4 regions of the Citricoccus alkalitolerans genome follow, and region 4 is predicted to be linked to each of the others. Evidence: riboswitches for the same ligand, from Rfam matches in the RefSeq annotation. Region 4 holds a riboswitch; each other region holds the start of a gene.

Evidence for each region. A riboswitch is a leader RNA that binds a small molecule or an ion and turns the genes downstream of it on or off. The one in region 4 is predicted to bind thiamine pyrophosphate.
Region 1: linked by a shared signal. The riboswitch ahead of thiO (glycine oxidase ThiO) and the one ahead of ABD134_RS11285 (ECF transporter S component) in region 4 are both predicted to bind thiamine pyrophosphate.
Region 2: linked by a shared signal. The riboswitch ahead of ABD134_RS07970 (thiamine phosphate synthase) and the one ahead of ABD134_RS11285 (ECF transporter S component) in region 4 are both predicted to bind thiamine pyrophosphate.
Region 3: linked by a shared signal. The riboswitch ahead of ABD134_RS08010 (bifunctional hydroxymethylpyrimidine kinase/phosphomethylpyrimidine kinase) and the one ahead of ABD134_RS11285 (ECF transporter S component) in region 4 are both predicted to bind thiamine pyrophosphate.

Annotation. Positions count from the first base shown of each region.
Region 1 covers NZ_BAAALH010000002.1:1,497,391-1,502,034, forward strand. Annotated here, with positions in the region: gene ABD134_RS12730 (SDR family oxidoreductase) at 1-806, opposite strand, end outside; gene ABD134_RS12735 (acyltransferase family protein) at 878-2,092, opposite strand; TPP riboswitch at 2,214-2,315, shown strand; gene thiO (glycine oxidase ThiO) at 2,304-3,620, shown strand; gene thiS (sulfur carrier protein ThiS) at 3,620-3,859, shown strand; gene ABD134_RS12750 (thiazole synthase) at 3,863-4,644, shown strand, end outside.
Region 2 covers NZ_BAAALH010000002.1:454,930-459,573, reverse strand. Annotated here, with positions in the region: gene thiM (hydroxyethylthiazole kinase) at 1-532, shown strand, start outside; gene ABD134_RS07975 (CPBP family intramembrane glutamic endopeptidase) at 533-1,453, opposite strand; TPP riboswitch at 1,617-1,710, shown strand; gene ABD134_RS07970 (thiamine phosphate synthase) at 1,701-2,426, shown strand; gene ABD134_RS07965 (hypothetical protein) at 2,575-2,703, shown strand; gene ABD134_RS07960 (hypothetical protein) at 2,723-3,568, shown strand; gene ABD134_RS07955 (iron chaperone) at 3,729-4,085, shown strand; gene ABD134_RS07950 (DNA alkylation repair protein) at 4,138-4,644, opposite strand, start outside.
Region 3 covers NZ_BAAALH010000002.1:465,192-469,835, forward strand. Annotated here, with positions in the region: gene ABD134_RS08005 (MFS transporter) at 1-297, opposite strand, end outside; gene ABD134_RS08010 (bifunctional hydroxymethylpyrimidine kinase/phosphomethylpyrimidine kinase) at 294-2,063, opposite strand; TPP riboswitch at 2,054-2,147, opposite strand; gene ABD134_RS08015 (hypothetical protein) at 2,759-3,862, shown strand; gene ABD134_RS08020 (MBL fold metallo-hydrolase) at 4,247-4,644, shown strand, end outside.
Region 4 covers NZ_BAAALH010000002.1:1,183,558-1,188,201, reverse strand. Annotated here, with positions in the region: gene ABD134_RS11295 (energy-coupling factor transporter transmembrane component T family protein) at 7-813, opposite strand; gene ABD134_RS11290 (ABC transporter ATP-binding protein) at 816-2,459, opposite strand; gene ABD134_RS11285 (ECF transporter S component) at 2,463-3,194, opposite strand; TPP riboswitch at 3,286-3,389, opposite strand; gene ABD134_RS11280 (DUF4235 domain-containing protein) at 3,491-3,772, shown strand; gene mnhG (monovalent cation/H(+) antiporter subunit G) at 3,880-4,251, opposite strand; gene ABD134_RS11270 (MrpF/PhaF family protein) at 4,313-4,600, opposite strand; gene ABD134_RS11265 (Na+/H+ antiporter subunit E) at 4,597-4,644, opposite strand, start outside.

The DNA.
Region 1 (4,644 bases), 310 kb from region 4:
ATCACGTAGACCGGGGCCAGCTCGGCCGGCTGGCCCGTGCGGCCGAGCGGCACCTGCTGGCCGAAGTCGTGCACCTGCTCCTCCGGCAGGGTGGCCGGGATCAGCGGAGTCCAGATCGGGCCCGGGGCGACCGAGTTCACGCGGATGCCCTTCGGTCCGAGCAGCTGCGCCAGGGAGGCGGAGAAGTTGGCGATGGCCGACTTGGTCGCCGCGTACGGCGCCAGGGTTGGGCTGGGAGAATCCGCGTTCACCGAGGAGGTGCCGATGATGGAGGCTCCGGGCTTCAGGTGCGGCAGCGCGGCCTTGGCCAGGTAGAAGTAGTGGCCCACGTTGAGACGGAACGTGTGGTCGAACTCCTCGTCCGAGATGTCCTCGAGGTTTTCGTGGCTCATCTGGAACGCGGCGTTGGCCACCAGTACGTCCAGGCGGCCGAACTCGTCGACGGCCCGCTGCACCACGCTGCGGCAGTGCGCTGGATCAGAGAGGTCGCCGGGGACCAGTACGGCACGGCGTCCGGCCTCTTCGACGTAGCGCGCGGTGTCCTGCGCGTCCTCGTCCTCATTGAGGTAGGCGATCAGGACGTCCGCGCCCTCGCGGGCGAAGGCGATGGCCACAGCGCGGCCGATCCCACTGTCCCCGCCGGTGATGATGGCGGCCCGTCCCTGAAGCTTGCCGGAGCCCCGATAGCTGGTCTCGCCGCAGTCCGGCAGCGGAGTCATCTGCGACTGCACGCCCGGCGGCTGCTGGTGCTGCGCGGGGATGTGCTCCGGGTAGCGGTCGGTGTTCGTCTCGGGTGCTGGAGTCATGGTGTTCTCCTGTCGTCGATCACGTGCAGCCCACTGTAGCGAGCACTCCGGACGTGAACCACCGGTGGCGGTCACGGCCCTATGACGGGCACCGCCGAGTCCTGGTGGTCCGAGGGGGTGGGAACGCTGGTCGTGGCCGATGAGCTCGTCGAGGCTGGCGAGGCCGGGGACGCAGGGCTTTGGCGCAACGATCCCGGCCACCATCGCGGTGCCGACCACCGCCGCAGCGCCGCTGGTGTCTCCAGCAGCCAGGTGCCCCGGGCGGCCCGGCCCAGCAGCAGTCCCGCGCCGATCGCGGTGAGCGCCACGGCGAGCACCGTCCACGCCGCCCAGGGGGCCGTGAGCAGGGGGGAGCCGGTCAGGTAGAGCACGCAGGTCAAGGCGACCACGATCGTGGTGTGGGAGAGGTACACCTCCAGCGTGTGCCGGCCCAGGAACGCCAGCGCGTGGGCCGCCGGGCGAATCCGCTGCAGGGACACGGCGAGGGCGATCCCGCCGAGCACCCCGCAGACCTGGCACAGGAACACGACGCCCGGCTGCTCCCGCTGGTCCTCGAGCAGCCCGAACCAGGCGAAGGCCACGAACCAGCCGACCGCGACGGCGGCCCACACGGTCTGGGGGACCCGGGCGACGCCGTCGCGCACCCAGGAGCTGCCGCGCGCGGCGGCGATGAAGAAGAGGAAATACGTGGGGGCCTCATAGAGGCCGGTACCCACCAGGTGCCGCAGTTCACCGCCCTCCAGCCCCGTGGAACCCGGCCAGACCACGCCGGACCACACCATGGACAGCGCCGCGGCCGAGCCGATCATCCACCCGGTGGGGATCGTCCGCAGGAGGCGGCCGGCGAGCAGGAACAGCACCAGGGCCCACAGGAACCACAGTTCGGCGTTGGCGCGCAGCGGTGACCACGCCCAGGTCTCCAGCTGCGACCCCAGGTCCGTGTGCACCATGCCCGGCAGCAGGTGCCCGCCGATGATCCGGTAGGCGATCACAGGGATCTGCCACAGCAGGAACACCCAGGCCAGCAGGGAGGCCTTGGTGCGGAGGAACTCGCCCCAGCCCGCGGTCAGCCACTTCGCGGCGAACAATCCGGACACGGCGAAGAACAGCGGCATGCGCAGGTCCTCGAACGCGGTGTTCAGGGCGCTGAACGCGGGAATCCGGTCCATGTCCGCCTGGCGCAGCCAGAGGCTGGTGTGCAGCAGGACCACCAGCAGGATCGAGATCCCCTTCGCGGTGTCCACCCACTGGGCACGCGCAGATTCGGCGTGCTGGGTGCGGTGCATGGGATCTCTTCTGCTTTGGCGGTGCGGTGGAGGGGCTGGGCGGTGCGCAGCGGCCCACATTACCGTGTCCGGCTTCCACGGCGACGGCGGGGGTATGATGGGGCACACGCTGATGAGAGTCAGCGCGTTCTGTGGGAGCCCCTCCGGGGCTGAGAGGGCCCGAGCGCCGACCACCATACCTGATGCGGGTCATGCCGCCGTAGGAAAGGACATGTGGGTGACTTCTGCGCATCGTCCTGGCCGTCCACGCCCTGGGGCCGTCGATGTCGCCATCGTGGGCGCTGGGCTGATTGGCTTGGCCACCGCGTGGGAGCTGCGCCGCCGCGGTCGCTCCGTCGCGTTGATCGACCCGGCTCCGGGAGCGGGGGCGTCGCGGGCGGCCGCCGGAATGTTGGCTCCGGTCAGCGAAGTCCAGTACCAGCAGGAATCTCTTTATTCCCTGATGAGTGCTTCGGCTGCGGAGTACCCGGTCTTCGCCGCGGCTGTCGAGCAGGCGGCCGGAGAATCCGTGGGATACCACTCCACCGAGACCCTGGTCTGCGGCGTGGACTTCGCCGACCGGCAGGCTCTGGCGGACCTGCGTCAGTTGCAGCTACGTCAGGGCATGGAGGTAGAGCCACTGGCGCTCCGTACGGCCCGCTCCCTCGAACCGGCGCTGACGCCGCGACTGTCGGCGGTGTACCGCATCCCCTCCGACCACCAGATTGACCCAAGACGACTGGTGACTGGATTACTGGCAATCCTGGTCGAACCAGAGGTGGACCCTCGGCGCCCCGCTGGTGCCGTGGACGGTGGGCCGGTGCGCCTTGTCTGCGAGCATGCGAGGGCGCTGCGTCGGGACAGACGCGGAGCAGTGACCGGCGTCGCCCTGGCCGACGGGCAGGACGTGGTTGCGGCCCAGACGATCTTGGCCCCGGGCCTGGGAACCCGTGAGCTGAACGGCCTGCCCGCTACCTGCCGGTTGCCGCTACGTCCGGTGCATGGCGACATCGTTCGCGCCCGCCTTCCCAGTGGCGCTCGGCGACTACTCGAACGCACCGTCCGGGGACTGGTCCACGGTGTGCCGGTCTACCTCGTCCCGCGCGCCGACGGCACCGTCGTGATCGGAGCCACCTCTCGCGAGGACGGCCTGGCCGGAGTCAACACCGGGGGCGTGTTTCGGCTGTTGCGCGACGCCCAGACTCTCGTGCCCAGCGTGGGTGACCTGGAACTGACAGAGGTCATGGCCCGAGCCCGGCCTGGCACTCCGGACGACATTCCCTATCTCGGCCGCATCCGTACGCCCGACGGGGACCCCGTCCCCGGCCTGGTGGTCTCGACCGGTTATTTCCGCCACGGCGTGCTGCTCACCCCTTTGGCTGCTCGCCTCGCCGCTCAATTGGTCACCGGCGAGACGGGGACCGACCCGGACGCCGACGCCTCCCACCTGACCACCACCGATCCGCACCGCTTCGACGCGACGGACCTCGATCGGCGCACCGTCGAGGTCCGAGCATCCGCGTCCGCATCCGAGTACAGGAGGACTTGATGTCCGGCATCACCCTCAACGGCGCCCCGCACGCCGTACCTGAAGGCACGACCATCGTCGACCTTGTCGCCGAGGCCGTCGGCCGGCCCCTGGGCCCCGACGGCAACATGCTGGATGGGGGCCGCCTGGGCATGGCCGTGGCCGTGGACGCCGCAGTCGTCCCCCGCAGCCGCTGGCACCGCACACCCGTGGTGGAGGGCCAGAGCATCGAGATCATCACCGCCGTCCAAGGAGGCTGAGACATGACCACCATGCACCCGGACCCGCTCGTCCTCGACAGGGTAGAGCTGTCCTCCCGACTGATCATGGGCACCGGGGGCCTGAGCTCCCTGCACACGCTGGAGCAGGCCCTGCTCGCCTCCGGCACCGAGTTGACCACAGTGGCGCTGCGCCGTTATTCCCCCGGGCAGGGAAATTCGCTCTTCGCCCTGCTCCGGCGCCATGGCATCCGGATCCTGCCCAACACGGCCGGCTGCTACACCGCACGCGACGCCCTGTTGACCGCCGAGCTGGGCCGGGAGGCGCTGGAGACCGACTGGGTCAAGCTCGAGGTCATCGCCGACGAGGAGACGCTGCTACCCGACGTCGTCGAACTGCTGGAGGCCACCGAGCAGCTGGTGTCCCGCGGCTTCAAGGTCTTCGCCTACACCTCCGACGACCCAGCTGTCGCCCGCCGCCTGGAGGACCTCGGCGCTGCCGCCGTCATGCCCCTGGGCGCGCCCATCGGCACCGGACTCGGCATCCTCAACCCGCACAACATCGAACTCATCGTCTCCCGCGCTCGCGTACCAGTGATCCTCGATGCCGGTATCGGGACCGCCTCCGAAGCCGCCTTCGCCATGGAACTCGGGTGCGACGCCGTGCTGCTGGCCAGCGCGGTGACCCGGGCCCAGGATCCTGTGGCCATGGCCACGGCGATGCGGCACGCCGTGGCCGCCGGACGGCTGGCCGCCGGTGCCGGGCGCATCCCCGCGCGCCGCCACGCCATCGCGTCCTCTCCCCTGGACGGACGGATCGATGCCAA
Region 2 (4,644 bases), 730 kb from region 4:
GGCCGCCGCCGTGCGGGACGGCCGCCCCTGGGTGCTCGATCCCACCGCCATCGGCCTCGCCCCCGTCCGCACGCCCCTGGCTCGCCGGCTGCTGGACTCGCGACCCGTGGTGGTACGCGGCAACGCCTCGGAGGTACTCGCCCTGGTGGGTTCCGGTACGGGCGGGCGCGGTGCCGATTCTCTCTCGGCGCCGGCGGGCGCCGACGAGGCAGCCCGGGAGGTGGTGCGGAGGACCGGGGGAGCCGTCGCGGTCTCCGGGGCAACAGACCTGGTGCTCGACGCCGGCCGCAGCACCCTGGTGGCGCGCGGGACCTCCCAGCTCACCCGGGTCACCGGCACGGGGTGCCTGCTCGGGGCGCTGACCGCGGCGTGCTCGGTGGTGGCCGAGGACGGCTTCGAGGCCGCGCTGGCCGCCACGGTGTGGATGAACGTGGCCGGGGAACTCGCCGCGGAGCGGGCCGCCGGGCCGGGCTCTTTCCGGATGCACCTGCTCGACGCGCTGGACGGGGTGGGCGCCGAGGGAGGCCGATGATCAGCGGGCCGCGGTGCGTGAGGTACTGACGGGTTTCTGAGGGCGGGTGATCCGGCCGTTTCGGTGGGCGGAGACCAGCAGGAGCACGGTGGCGATGGAGCAGACCGCCACGGAGATGAGGCTGGCTTCGGGTCCGAAGCTGCCGCCGGTGAGCCAGACGGGGCCGGGAGTCACTGCCTCCACGAGAGCTTCGCGCGCGTCGCCTCCGGAGCCGATAGTGCCGAAGATCGCGACGGTGGTGATGTTCCACCCGAGGTGGAGGCCGATGGGCAGCCACAACGAACCCGTGGCCACATAGGCGGCGCCGAGCATGAGACCTGCCTCGACGGCGAGCGTGAGGGCTCCCCAGAGGGTGGCTCCGGGGTTGACGAGATGGACGAGGCCGAACAGGAGCGCGGACGCCGCGAGGGTCATCCACGTACCCCAGCGATGCTGGACGAGTCGGAAGATCACTCCGCGGAAGAGGACCTCCTCGGCGACGGCCACGGCGAACATCATCCCGACGACGGTGAGTGCTCCAGCGAGTGTTCCCCAGCCGACGATCTCGTACCCGCCGAAGGCGGCGATGAGGCCGATGGAGACGACCGCCAGAGTGAGTCCGCCGAGCGTGCCGAGGAGCAGCCGTCTCGCAGCGGTGGGCCGGGCGAGCTCGATGACGGGACGCTGCTCGATGCGGCGGACGGCGGCGGAGTAGAGCCACAGCACGAGGACACCGAGGGCGGGGCCGATCAGCAGTGCGGCGGCCGGGCTGCCGAGTGCGGACGCGGCGGAATTGGTGATGATCATCAGGGCAGCGAAAGCGAGCACCATGGTGCTGGCTCGCACGGACGGGCGGGTCCAGAACGGGGTCTTCTGGACCGACGGCGTCGGCGGCTGGCTCAGGGGCGCGGGTGGGGATGCAGGTCTGGGTGTGGGTTGCATGGGGGCTCCTCGTCTCCGGCGTTGTTGCCGTGCGGAGTGCACGCTACGGAGCACGGGCCCGCGGATCGTCACCCCGGAGGGCGCACGTCCGGTAGCTCTGCGGAGTGACTCAACCCTGGGCCGGTCCTGCAAGAGGTGGTGTGTGGTCTCTGCCCTACACTGACTCCTGGACACGGGGTGCGCCGTCCGGCGCTGAGATCACACCCGTGGCACCTGATCTAGTTCGGACTAGCGAAGGGATGTCCGCGTGACTTCTTCTAGCCCCATGAGGGCACCCCAGGATCCTCTCGACCTGCGCTGCTACCTGGTCACCTCCGGCACTGGCCGGCGCACCGTGGAGGTGGCCGCGGCAGCGGCGGCCGCCGGAGCCGGTGTGGTGCAGGTGCGGGCCAAGGAGGCCTCCGCGGCCGAACTGCTGGAGTTGACCAGTGCCGTGGCCGAGGCGGTGCACGCCGTCCGCCCGGCCACCCGGGTGCTGGTGGACGACCGGCCGGACGTGGCGTGGGCCGCCCGGTTGCGGGGAGCCGCAGTGCACGGCGTGCACCTGGGACAGGACGACCTGCCCGTGGCCGACGCCCGCGCCCTCCTGGGGCCGGAGGCCATCATCGGGCTGACCACCGGGACCCTCGAGCTGGTCCACGCCGCAGAGGCCCAGCGCGAGATGCTCGACTACATCGGCGCCGGGCCTTTCCGCCTGACGCCGACCAAGGACTCCGGCCGCCCACCACTCGGGGTGGACGGCTACCGGGAGCTCGTGGCCGCCACCACCCTGCCGATCGTCGCGATCGGGGACGTGACCCCGGCCGATGCTGCCGCGTTGGCTGGGACGGGCGTGGCCGGCGTCGTGATGGTGCGGGCGTTGATGGAGGCGGAGGATCCGGGCGCGGTGGTGCGGGAGGTGCTGGCGGGCTTTGGCGCCTCTCCCTTCCCGCTTCCCGCAATTCCCGGTGATCGTGAGATCTCCCGCCGATGATCACGGGGAAAACTCATGATCGCGGGGAATCCCCGCGACAGGAGCCCGCAGCGGCCAACCGGACTCAGCTCGACAGGGCAACTGAGATGTTTGGCTGGACACTTCAGAGGGTTGGGCAGCCGTCTACCGGCCGGATGAAGCCGGGGACGTGACCCCCGCCGATGCCGCCGCCCTTGCTGGAACGGGCGTGGCCGGCGTCGTGATGGTCCGTGCGTTGATGGAGGCGGCGAACCCGGGTGCGGTGGTGCGGGAGGTGCTGGCGGGGTTCGCGGACTGACCGGATCAACACAGTGACCGTGCGGCGAACTCCGGATCTAGTCGGAACCCCGGCTGGCCACGGCGAACTCACTGGGCCGGCCCTGCCGGTCCGTGGACCCGGCGCGGCCGGGGCCGTCTGGCCTGAGGCGGAGAACACGGGGCTGGAGATGTTCGGGCCGGAGGAACACCGCGAGGAATTCCTCCAGGCGATCCTGAAGGCTGGTGAGGAATTCGGCATGGTGCAGGGCGGATCCATCGCCTACGGCTCTACCTTGGCGGAAAGCGGCTGGATCCCGCTGCCGGTCCCAGCGATCTACACCGGAGACTCCATGCGCCCCTACCGCGAATGGCTGCCCGACCCCGGCTTCGAGAGCCGCGGGGTCGTGCTGGCCGGCAGCTACCGGCCGGACGCCGTGCAGGACTACTACCGTACTCCGTGGGACCTCGGCTACGGGCACATGGTGAAGTTCGACCATGACTTCGTCGGCCGCGAGGCGCTGGAACGTGTGAAGGACGAACCCCACGGCCGCAAAGCCTGGCTGGTCTGGGACCCGGATGACGCCCAGCGGATCACGGCCGGTTCCGAGTTGGGCCGGCCCGATCAGTACCGGCCGCTGGACCCGTACAAGATGTCCGCGCTGCACCATGACGAGATCACCTTCGGGGACCAGATGGTGGGCACCACCCACGTGCACGCCTTCACCGTCAACGTCGGGTGGGTGTCCCTGGGTGTGGTCAGCGAGTCGGAGGTCTCCGCAGGGGATGTGGTTGAGATCCGCTGGGGTGACCATGACGGCGGGGCGTCCAATCCCTATCTTCCCGAGCACGTGATGACGACGATCCGGGCAACCGTCCGCTGGACCTCTCCGGGGCCGCGCTCCTGACGCCGGGGAAGTCCGGGTCTCGATCCGCGAATGCCCAACGCGCGCCGGGACCCGGGCGGCCGGCGTCGTGATGATGCGGGTGAGCCGAACTATGGGACCGTATAAGGCAGCAGGGAACGAGGATCATGAGAGCAACTGGAATCGGAGGCGAGCCACAACTATGACGACGATCGCAGACCACGACGCCTACATCGCCGCAGCAGCCGAGCCCTTCCAGCCCGAGCTGCAACGATTGCGCTCGATTCTTGCCCGCACCTTGCCGGAGGCGGAGGAGATGGTCGCGTACAACATGCCGGGGTTTAGCATCGGCGGCACCGTGGTGGCGAGCTATGCGGCGTTCAGCAAGCAGTGCGGGCTGTATCTCCTACCGGGCGCCATCTCCGCCCATGCCGAGGACATCGCGGCGGCTGGACTGAAGGCGACCAAGACCGGCATCACCTTCTCGCCGCGCAAGCCGATCCCGGACGAGCTCGTCGAACGGCTGGCGCGGGCTTCGCGCCAGGAGGCCGAGGCCTGAGGGCTCAGCCTGTACTTGTCCGGTGGTGCGTCAAGTGCGGGCCGGGTCTGACTCAGGGGGCGGCGTCCGCGGGCAGTAGCTCGAACGGCACCGGAGTCGTGGCGACCCCGTTGACCTGGAGCGCGACCGCATGGTCGCCGGGGTAGTAGCGGCGAGTGGTGATGGATCGAAAGGAATGGGCCCGGTCGATGACCATTTCCTCGCCGGACTCGAGGTCCCGGGTGGAGAGCTTGAAGACCTTGGCGCTGAGGGTGCCGTTGGCCTTGCGGTGGTGCATCACATAGTCGATCGCGAGACGGGCAGGCTCCGGTCCGCTGTTGCGCAGTACTGCGGTGAAGCGAACCTCCCCTCCCCAGGGCACCCGGAACTCGGTGACGTGCGGACCGTCCACGTCTACCGAGGCGGGCGTGAACCCGAGCAGGGCCAGCGCCCCGGGGTGACCTTTCTTGACGAGAGTGCGCAGGCCGTGGCGGGCGAGCGCGGGCGTCGTCGGCTCAGGGTCGTCCAGCCACCGCTGCGCCGTGTGGACCGCGAGATCCGGGGCGTCCCGGCTGAGATC
Region 3 (4,644 bases), 720 kb from region 4:
AATTCCGCCGACCGGCCGGCCGAAGAGCATCGCCACGATGATCAGTGCCCCTGTGGACGCAGTGGCGGCCGGGCCGGCGAGCACGAGCATGGCCGGGGCCAGTGCGGTGACCGGCAGGAAGACGTGGATGTTGTCGATCCAGTTGCCCACCACGCCGGCGCGCAAGGCAGCTTTGCCCTCCGGTGGCATGGCCGCGACGCCGGCCTGCGCTGGCGTTTGGTGCGGGGGTTGCGGCGGGTCCTGTTGCGGGCCCTGTTGCGGGGCGAGTCCTCGCGTGAGCTTGGGGGCGGTGGTCATCGGGCAGCCACGGCGAGATCTGCGGTGGCGCGGTCGGCCGAGTCACCGGATGACTCCCCCGCCGACTGGCGCGCCGGGGCCGCCTCGGCAGATCGCTGCGGCGGTGCCGCCGCTTCGGGTTCGAGCCGCGTCGCCTGCTCGAAGAACTCGAGCTCGTGCCGGCAGGCGATCAGGTACGCCCGGGCCGCGGCAGCCCGCACGGACGGGCTGGCACCGGCGAGCTCCAGCTCCACCTGCTCCAGGGCCCCTTGCACGGCGGTGACGAAGGCGGGGTCCCGGTAGGTGTCCAGCCAGGCGGCATAGGGGTGATCAGCTGGGACGTCCGGGATCCCGCCGCCCACCTGGGCGTAGAGCCAGAAGCACGGCAGCACCGCGGCGACCCCCACGGCCCGGTCCTCGCCGAGGGTGGTGGCGAGGAGGAAGTCCGTGTAGGCGCTGGTCACGGGGCTGGCGGTGGTGCGGGCGGACTCGGGCCGGGTGGCCATCCACGTCCGGTGCAGGTCGGCCTCCTCGGTGATGGCCCCGGTGGAGGCCTGGGACCAGAACTGCTGCGACTCGGTGCTGGCAGAACGCGCGGCGAGGGCAGCCAGGGCCCGGGCATAACGGTTCAGATAGAGCGCGTCCTGGGCCAGGTAGAAGGTGAAATCAGCCTCGGACAGGCTGCCGTCCACCAGGGCTTGCACGAAGTCCGACGCCCCGATGGCTGCCGTCGTCTCCGCGCCAGCTTCCCAGAGGGCTGCAGTCCAGGGACCGACCGGTGTAACAGCGGGGGCAACAGAAGGCACGGTCTGAACGACGTCGGCTGGCGTCTCCGTCGTGAGAGTCCGGCCGCGCTGGGCGTCGGGATCCCGCGGGGCATCCAAGTCCTGAGGGGCCTCGAGAACGGGCGGGACGGCGTCGTGGGCCAACCAAGGATTGGCAGCGCCGGCAGCCTGCAGCCGGCGGGAGCGGTGCGCGTGATCCACGGGGCCGTGGCCGGAGCCGACCTGCAGGGCTGCTCCGTGGAGGATGGCCTCGTGTAGCCAGCCAGTGGCCCAGGTCAGTGCGGCTTCCGGGGTGTCTCCGCGGCCGAGGCGTGTGGCCAGGGCGGATGACAGGGAGCAGCCGGTGCCGTGGGTGCTGGTGGTGTCCACGCGGGTGGAGGGTACGGCGATGCGGGTGCCGTCCGGGCCGACCCAGGTGTTGGTGACTCGCTTGCCGTCCAGGTGCCCGGTCTTCACGACGACGGCCACGCCCGTCTCGGCGGACCAGCGGCCAGCCTGGTCGAGCGCCTCGTCCTCAGTGGTCGCGCGGGGCTGGCCGGTGAGGACGGCGAGCTCGTCGATATTGGGAGTGACCACGGTGGCGCGGCGGCAGAAGGCGACCATCGCCTGCTCGGCCTCGGGCTGCAGGAGGCGGTCCCCGCTGGTGGCGATCATGACCGGGTCCACCACGAGGATGCTCGGCGGATTCTGGTCGAGCCAGGCGGCGACCGTGGCGATGATGTCAGCGGTACCGAGCATGCCGGTCTTCACCGCGTCCAGGGTGACGTCGTCACTGACGGCGGTCAGCTGGGTGGCGAGAAACTCCGTGGGCGGGACGTGGACGTCTCGCACGCCGTGGGTGTTCTGGGCGACCAAGGTGGTCACGACGGCCATGCCGTAGCCGCCGGCCGCGGTGATCGACTTGAGGTCTGCGGCAGTGCCGGCGCCTCCGGTCGGATCGGTCCCAGCGATCGAGAGCACGCAGGGAACAGAGGAATTCTGGGTATGGCAAGAAGAAGTCACGCGGACATCCCTTCGCTAGTTCGAACTAGATCAGGTTCCACGGGTGTTATCTCAGCGCCGGTCGGCGCACCCCGTGTCCACGAGCCAGTGTAGGGCAAGTCACCATTGGGCCGTCGGTAGGTTCGCGCTCAAATCAGTGCGACACCGGGCGCGACACCAAGGGCGAGGCAAGGGCGGACTGACTTAGCGACCACACACCAACATAACTTCTCTGGTCAACGGCGAGAGTAAGGTCAGCCTGCCCAAACTTACGTCAGAGTTTTTGACCAGCTGCTCAGTGACGAGGACGATCAGTGTAGACCGCTGGAAATCGGGGCTACTGGTAGAGGCAAAACAACTGGGCTTGGCGGGACACTTGCTTCACGTCAAATCCGCTAGTAGTAGTCGCATCCAAGGCTCCCTCGAATCCCGCGCCAGAGCCCTCATCACGAACGGAACTGGCGAGCTCTCAACCGTGCGCTGGGCAAGAGTTGCAGATGCCAGAGTTTCGATTCCGTTCCCGCAAGGCTCCGTTCGACGGCGTTGACCCGCTGGCCCGCACCTATGGGGGTCTGCGCATTCGAACCTGCGACCCCTTGGAGGATCCGGTCAGTTTCCGGTCTCCGCCGATCGTCTCGGGAACTCGCGGATTCCCTGGGTAGTGCACGTCAGTGCGTCGTTATCGCCCGAGTCGTGTGATTTGGGACAATCGAGAGATGACGTACTTTGCGCTGTCTCGGGAGGCTCTGCTCGGCCGCTCGGTCGAGGTGCTCGCGCCGCTGGGGTGGGCGTCGTACGGTCTTTGGCATCAGCTCGGCACGGAGCAGATTGTGAAGCTCGCTCGCCGCGGCGCCGACCCCGCAGAGGTTGACGCCCTGGTCACCGAGCAGTGGCACACTGAGAGCGAGGTGTTCCTCCGCAACGTCGCGGTGCCCCTTCGTCGGTACGGCAAGGACGTCGACCACCAGTTCCAGCGGCTCCAGTTCCAGCGCGGCAATCTCATCGACCAGGCCGTGAAGTGCCACAAGGCCGGCAACTACGCGGCAGCGACGCTCCTCACGCTCGCACAGATCGACGGGCTCACGCGGGACATCACAGGCGCCACGTTCTTCTCCAACTCCACGAACGATCCCTACCTCGACGACTCAACGCTGGCCGGCATCGCTACGAACTTGCCGATCGTGCGAGAACCATTCAAGGAGAAGGTCGCTTTGACCGGCTTCTACGGCAAGCTCTCCCGGCACGGCGCCGCGCATGGCCGGGACTTGTCCTTTGGCACGAAGGTTACCTCAACGAAGAGCCTCGTGCTGATGGGCGCCCTGGTGGAGTACCTGGAAGAACGTGCCGCAAAGGTCGCTAAGAAGTACCGCAAGCAGCGAGAGATCGAAGCACAACGACAGTCCGGAACAGACGGCAATGGCAGGTTGAACGACGACCGGCACCTCGACCAGCTCTACTTCCTCGCCGCTGACCTCGACAGCCACATCCTCTCCCAGGCGATACTGCCCTTCGCTCGACCAGAGAGCTGGCCTGAGAAGGCCCACGAGCTGATCGAACAGAGGATGCTCAGCCGCCGCTCCTTCACCTGGGGAGGCGTGGACGCAACCTCCTACTGGTGGTCCTACCGCACGCCCGCTGGCCGGCACCTCGGTGCCGCAGCACGACGGTACGGCTCCGGACTACCGCTCGACTGGCGACAGTGGCGCTGGGACGACACCGACCCTCCTGCCGGAGCCCCGTGGGACCACGACGGGTGGGCCGAGTACGACGGGAACAACGCCTCGCCGAACTGGACCATCGATCCGCTCCCAACAGGATGACGGGTCATCAGCCACAAGCCTGCTGCACACTGCAGCAGCCACGACTCGTCCCAGGACGACTGGTCGCACCGCTACCAGTCGCAACCCAGGGCCTACATTGACCCCTCACCTGAGGGTCTCCTGGTTGAACTACGAGCCGAGGTCGTGGCACTCGACCTCCACCCGCATGGTCCGGCTGCGAGCTCGGGTGCTGGCGCTCAGCCAGTCGGCGTCTACCCATCACGGGGCGCGCCGGAATGCGGCCTGAGACGCGCCATGGATGGCCAGCACGCGCACAAAGACCTTGCGCCTCCACGCACCTTCATCCATAGTGATGACGGTCGCGTGAGCCACATCACATTTCACTCCTCGCGCGGCGATCAGGACCGACCCCGCGGAGGAATCATGCCGTCCACACCTCACACCTCGCACGTCCCCCGCCGCACCCTCCTGGGCGCCGGTGGCATCGCTGCCCTCAGCGCCCCGATCCTGAGTGCGGGCGCCGCCAGCGCCGCCACGGGACCCGTGCTGGCCACGGCCGCGAACGTGCCGGACACCGGCATGCACCTGGTAACCCTCGGAACCGCTGCCGGACCGGCGATCCGCGGGACCCGGCACGGGATCGCGAGCGCCGTCGTCGTCGATGGGCTGCACTACCTGGTGGACTTCGGGCTGGGGATGCCGCGGCAGGCCGTCGAGGCGGGCCTGACGGGCAACAAGCTGCGTCAGGCGTTCGTCACGCACCTGCACTCGGACCACATCTCCGAGCTGAGCGCCTACATGCTCTACAACTGGGACACCCC
Region 4 (4,644 bases):
GCCGTGTCAAGCCCAGACGAGGTTGAACGCCCCGGTGGCCACGGACAGGCCGACCGCCATGGCAGCCAGTCCGACGCCGCCCAGGACTACCCAGACGTCTAGCGCACCGAACGGCGACTCCCTCGCCCAGGTGCGGTCGCCGGTTCCGAATCCTCGGGCCTCCATCGTGACGGCGAGCTTGGTCGCCCGGCGGATGGCCTGCACCATGAGTCCGAACACCTGACCGAGCCAGGATCCCAGCCGGCGGAGCGGGTTGCCCCCGGCACCGACGCCTCGGGCCCGCCGGGCTTGGCCGAGGGTCCGCCATTCCTCCGTCAGCACGCCCAGCAGCCGGAAGGCCGCGAGGGAGCCGAGGACGAAGCGTGCGGGCAGTCGCAATCGTTGTGACAGGGCGTCGGCCAGGTCGGTGGGGTCGGTGGTGATGAAGACCATCACGCCGGGCAGCGCCACTGCGAGGATGCGCAGCCCCGTGGCCAACCCGGCCAGGACCGAGCCCTCCGAGATACTCACCGGTCCCGCCTCGAACAGCATGGGCCCGGAGTCCTCCCCCACCAGGGCCGTGCCCCACGCGGACACCAGCGCGGCCGCCACCAGGACCCAGGCCCGCCGGAAGAACTCGCCGACCCGGATCCCGGACAACGGCAACAGGACCACGGCGGCCACCAGGACGATCCCGGAGGACACCCAATCCATCGTCGCCACCAGCACCGCCGTCACCGGCAGCAGAGCCGCGAGCTTGGCCAGGGGGTTGGCACGCTCGAAGGCCGAGCCGGCCACAGGCCGGGAGGGAGCCCTGAGAGTGGCAACAGGCACCGTCACGCGGCCACCTCCAGCTCGACCACCCGGGCGTCGAGCGCGGCGGCGAAGTCGGCATCATGGGTCACGGCCAGCACCGAGCGGCCCTCGGCCACCAGCCCGCGCAGCAAGCCCGTGAGCACGGCCCACGTGTTGGCGTCCTGGCCGAACGTCGGCTCGTCGAGGAACACCACGTCGGGGCCGGCGGCCAGTACCGTGGCGACGGACAGCCGCCGCTTCTCCCCGCCGGAGAGCGTGAACGGGTTGACCTCGGCCAGCGATTCCAGATTCAGCGCCGCCAGCAGCCCATCAGCCCGCGCGGCAGCCTGCTCCTCCGTGAACAGGCGTTGCCCGGTCTCGGGATCGCGGGCGTGGCGTGGACCGAACAGCAACTCGTCCCGCACGGTGGTGGCGACGAACTGATGCTCGGGCTCCTGGAAGACGGTGCCGATCCGGCTGACCAGGTCGGCGGCCTTCCACCGGTGCGGATCGTCCGGCAGGTTGCCGGCCCGCTCCCCCTTGAGCGCGGTCCCCGCGGTGAGCGTGCCCGCGTGGGAGGGGATCAGACCGGCCAGGGTCAGCAGCAGCGTGGATTTTCCACTGCCGTTGGCCCCGGTCACGACGACGGCCTCGCCGGCCCCCAGCTCCAGGTCCAGGTCCCGCTGGACCGGCGTCGGGGTGGGACCGAGGCGCCGGCGCCATCCCGGTTTCACGGGCTCCCTGGAGACGGCCAGGCCACGAGCGGTCAACAGTGCACCGGAGGGCGCCGGCGTCGTCCCGTGTCTGCCCTCCACTCCCCCCTGCATCTGGAGGTCAATATCGCCCCGATTTTGGCCGATGCCGGGCCCATTCCGGTGCGAATTCGACCTCCAGTCGCGAGGGGTGGGGGTGGTCGGTGCTGGAACACGGCCAGGCACCCAGACGCCCGCGGCGGCCAGCTCGTCCCGGACGGGGCCCGGGGCGAGGAGCTCGCCCGGAGAGCCGTCGTGGCTGATCCCGCCGCCGGGTTCCAGGACGAGCATGCGGTCCACGTGGTCGGCCCAGACGGCGAGGCGATGCTCGACCACGAGCAGGGTCGCGCCGGTCCGCCCGGCCACGGCGAGCACGGCGTCGCGGACCTCCAGCACCCCGGACGGATCCAGGTTGGCGGTGGGCTCGTCCAGCAGGATCAACGGCGGGCGCATCGCCAGAATCCCGGCGAGGGCCAGGCGCTGCTTCTGTCCGCCGGACAATCGCGAGGTGTCCCGGGCCAGGGAGATCCCCTGGTCCTCTCCCAGCCCCACGGCGTCCAGGGCGTCCAGGACGCGGTCCCAGATCTGCTCCCGCGGCACCAGCAGGTTCTCAGCGCCGAACGCCGCATCATCACCGACGCGGGACAGGATCACCTGGGTCTCGGGATCCTGCTGCACCAGCCCGGCGTGGCCGCGCAGCTCACGCGACACGGTGCCGTCCACCCACAGGGAACCGGTCTCCTCGGACTCGTCAGCGGGGTCCAGCACTCCGGCAAGGGCGTAGAGCAGGGTGGACTTGCCGGCGCCGGAAGGGCCAGCCAGCAGGACCTTCTGCCCGGCCGGCACCTCCAGGTCCAGACCCGCGACGGCGGGAACCGGCCGGCCGGCGTGGCGCCAACCCCAGTCCGCGGCGGTGATGTGCGCTCCCGGCACCGTTCAGGCCACCGGCTCCTGGTGGGCACGGCGGGAGGCCAGGGCGGACAGGGCCCCCGTGGCCGCAAGACCGCGCGTGGCCAGCCAGGACAGCAGTCCGGCGATCACCAACCCGGAGACTCCTACCAATCCCACGTAGATCAGCTTCCAGTCCAGCGTGTACTCGGGGAACCAGTTGAAGATGAACGCGTCATTGATGCCCCCGAAGATCCCCGTGACGAGGCCGGCGAGCAGCGCCACGGGTAGCGTGAAGCGGCGGTAGAGGAACGCCAGCAGGATCAGTTCCGGTCCGAGGCCCTGGACCACGCCGGAGGCCAGGACGGTCAGGCCGAACTGGGAGCCGAGCAGGGCAGATACCGCCGCAGCCACCAGTTCGGTGAACAGCGCGGCCCCGGGCCTGCGGATGATGAGCCCACCGAGCACGGCCGGGAACAGCCACATCCCGGCCACCAGGGCGGAGGACGGCGGGAAGGCCGCGAAGGCGGGGCTCAACCCGGCATAGGCCAGGTTCCAGGCCCAGAAGATGACGCCGGAGGCCACCGCGATGACGGCGGCCACAACGATGTCCACCACCCGCCAGGAGCGCCGATTCGGGGCGGCGCTGCCGGATGCTCGGCCGTTGCCGGTCGTGGTGCCGGTCGTGGCGCCGATGTCTGCGGACGGCGCGTGGCCGGCGTCGTGCCCGGGGGTTGCGTCAGGGTGTTGCGGGGTGTTGCCGGTCTTCATGGAGACCATGTGGTGTTCCTCCTCAAGGATGCAAGGAGGGGGACGGAACGGTACGCCACGAGCACCCGCACGCGGATGCTGCTGGACGGCTTCTGACGTTCCGTCAGAGAACTCGACTTCCTTCGCCGGTGCTAGCCGGAGCAGGTTCGAGGGTCTGCGCTGGGCGCACTCTCAGCACCCGGAGGTGCTCCCCTGTCGTTCACAGTGTCCGCCCATCATAGTCCACACACGGCACATCCCGCCCGGTGAACCGTTAGGCTGGCAACGAACGCGCAACGACCACCGTCAACGTCCTGGAGGAACCCGTGAACACCCTCGTGGAAAAGCTCATCGCTACCGGCATCACGATCGGCGGCGGCATCATCGGCACCAAGGTCGTGGAGTTCGCCTGGAGGAAGGTCACCGGCCATGACGCCCCGAAGGACCTGGACGACACCGAGGCCAACATGTGGAGCGCCATCACCTTCGCGACCATCTCTGCGGGCATCTCCGCCATCATCCGGGTCTCGTCCAAGCGCGGCGCGAACTCTGCCGTGAAGGCCATCCAGTCACGCACGAAATCCAGGGCCGGGGCCGCCGAGGTCTGAGGCCCGACGCCGGCCGGGCACCGGAGTGGTCCAGCTCACCGGCGGCGAGGGCCGGGCCGTGCTCGACGGCCCGGCTCAGGCGGCCCAGCCGGATCGATTCAGCCGCGTCAGTCGCGGCCCTGCTGGTCCATAGGGTCGTCCTTCGGAACGGTCCGCTGGTCGGGCGCCGTTGCGGCCGGCCTGCCCGCGTCGTCCTGACGGGCGACCACGTCCGCGAGCTCGTCCACGAAGTGGTATTCCGGTCTGAGGTGCTTGGTGCGGTAACCCGCCCGGCCCACGAGGTGTGCGGAGACCGGCGCGGTGAGCATCTGCAGCACCCACGCCAGCACCAGCACGGGCACCCACACCCACGCCCGCCAGGCGAAGGCCAGGGCTATCAGCATCAGCAACAGCCCCAGCACTTGGGGTTTCGTGCCCGCGTGCATGCGGGAGAGCTGGTCCGGAAACCGGAACAGGCCGATCCCTGCCACGGTGGACATCAAGGCCCCGAGGACCAACAGCACGGCTGCGATTCCGTCTGAGATCTGGATCCAGTCGAGGTCAAGCACGTTCGCTCGGCTCCTTCCTGGCCTCGGCCACGAATCGGGACAGTGTCACCGAACCCACGAATCCGATCACCGAGGCCACCACCACGAACACGATGTTGTCCGTGTGGTGGTTCACGGCCATCTCGACGCACAAAGCAGACGAGACGACGATCAGCAGCACGTCCGTGGCGATGGCCCGGTCCAGGATCGAGGGTCCGCGGACGATCCGGTAGATCGCTGCCAAGGCCCCCGCACCCAGCAGTATCAGGCAGACGATCCCCGCCCATTCCAGCATCGTCATCGTGGCCTCCTGCCAGCAGGGGCCTCGGCGTGCGGCGCCTCGCC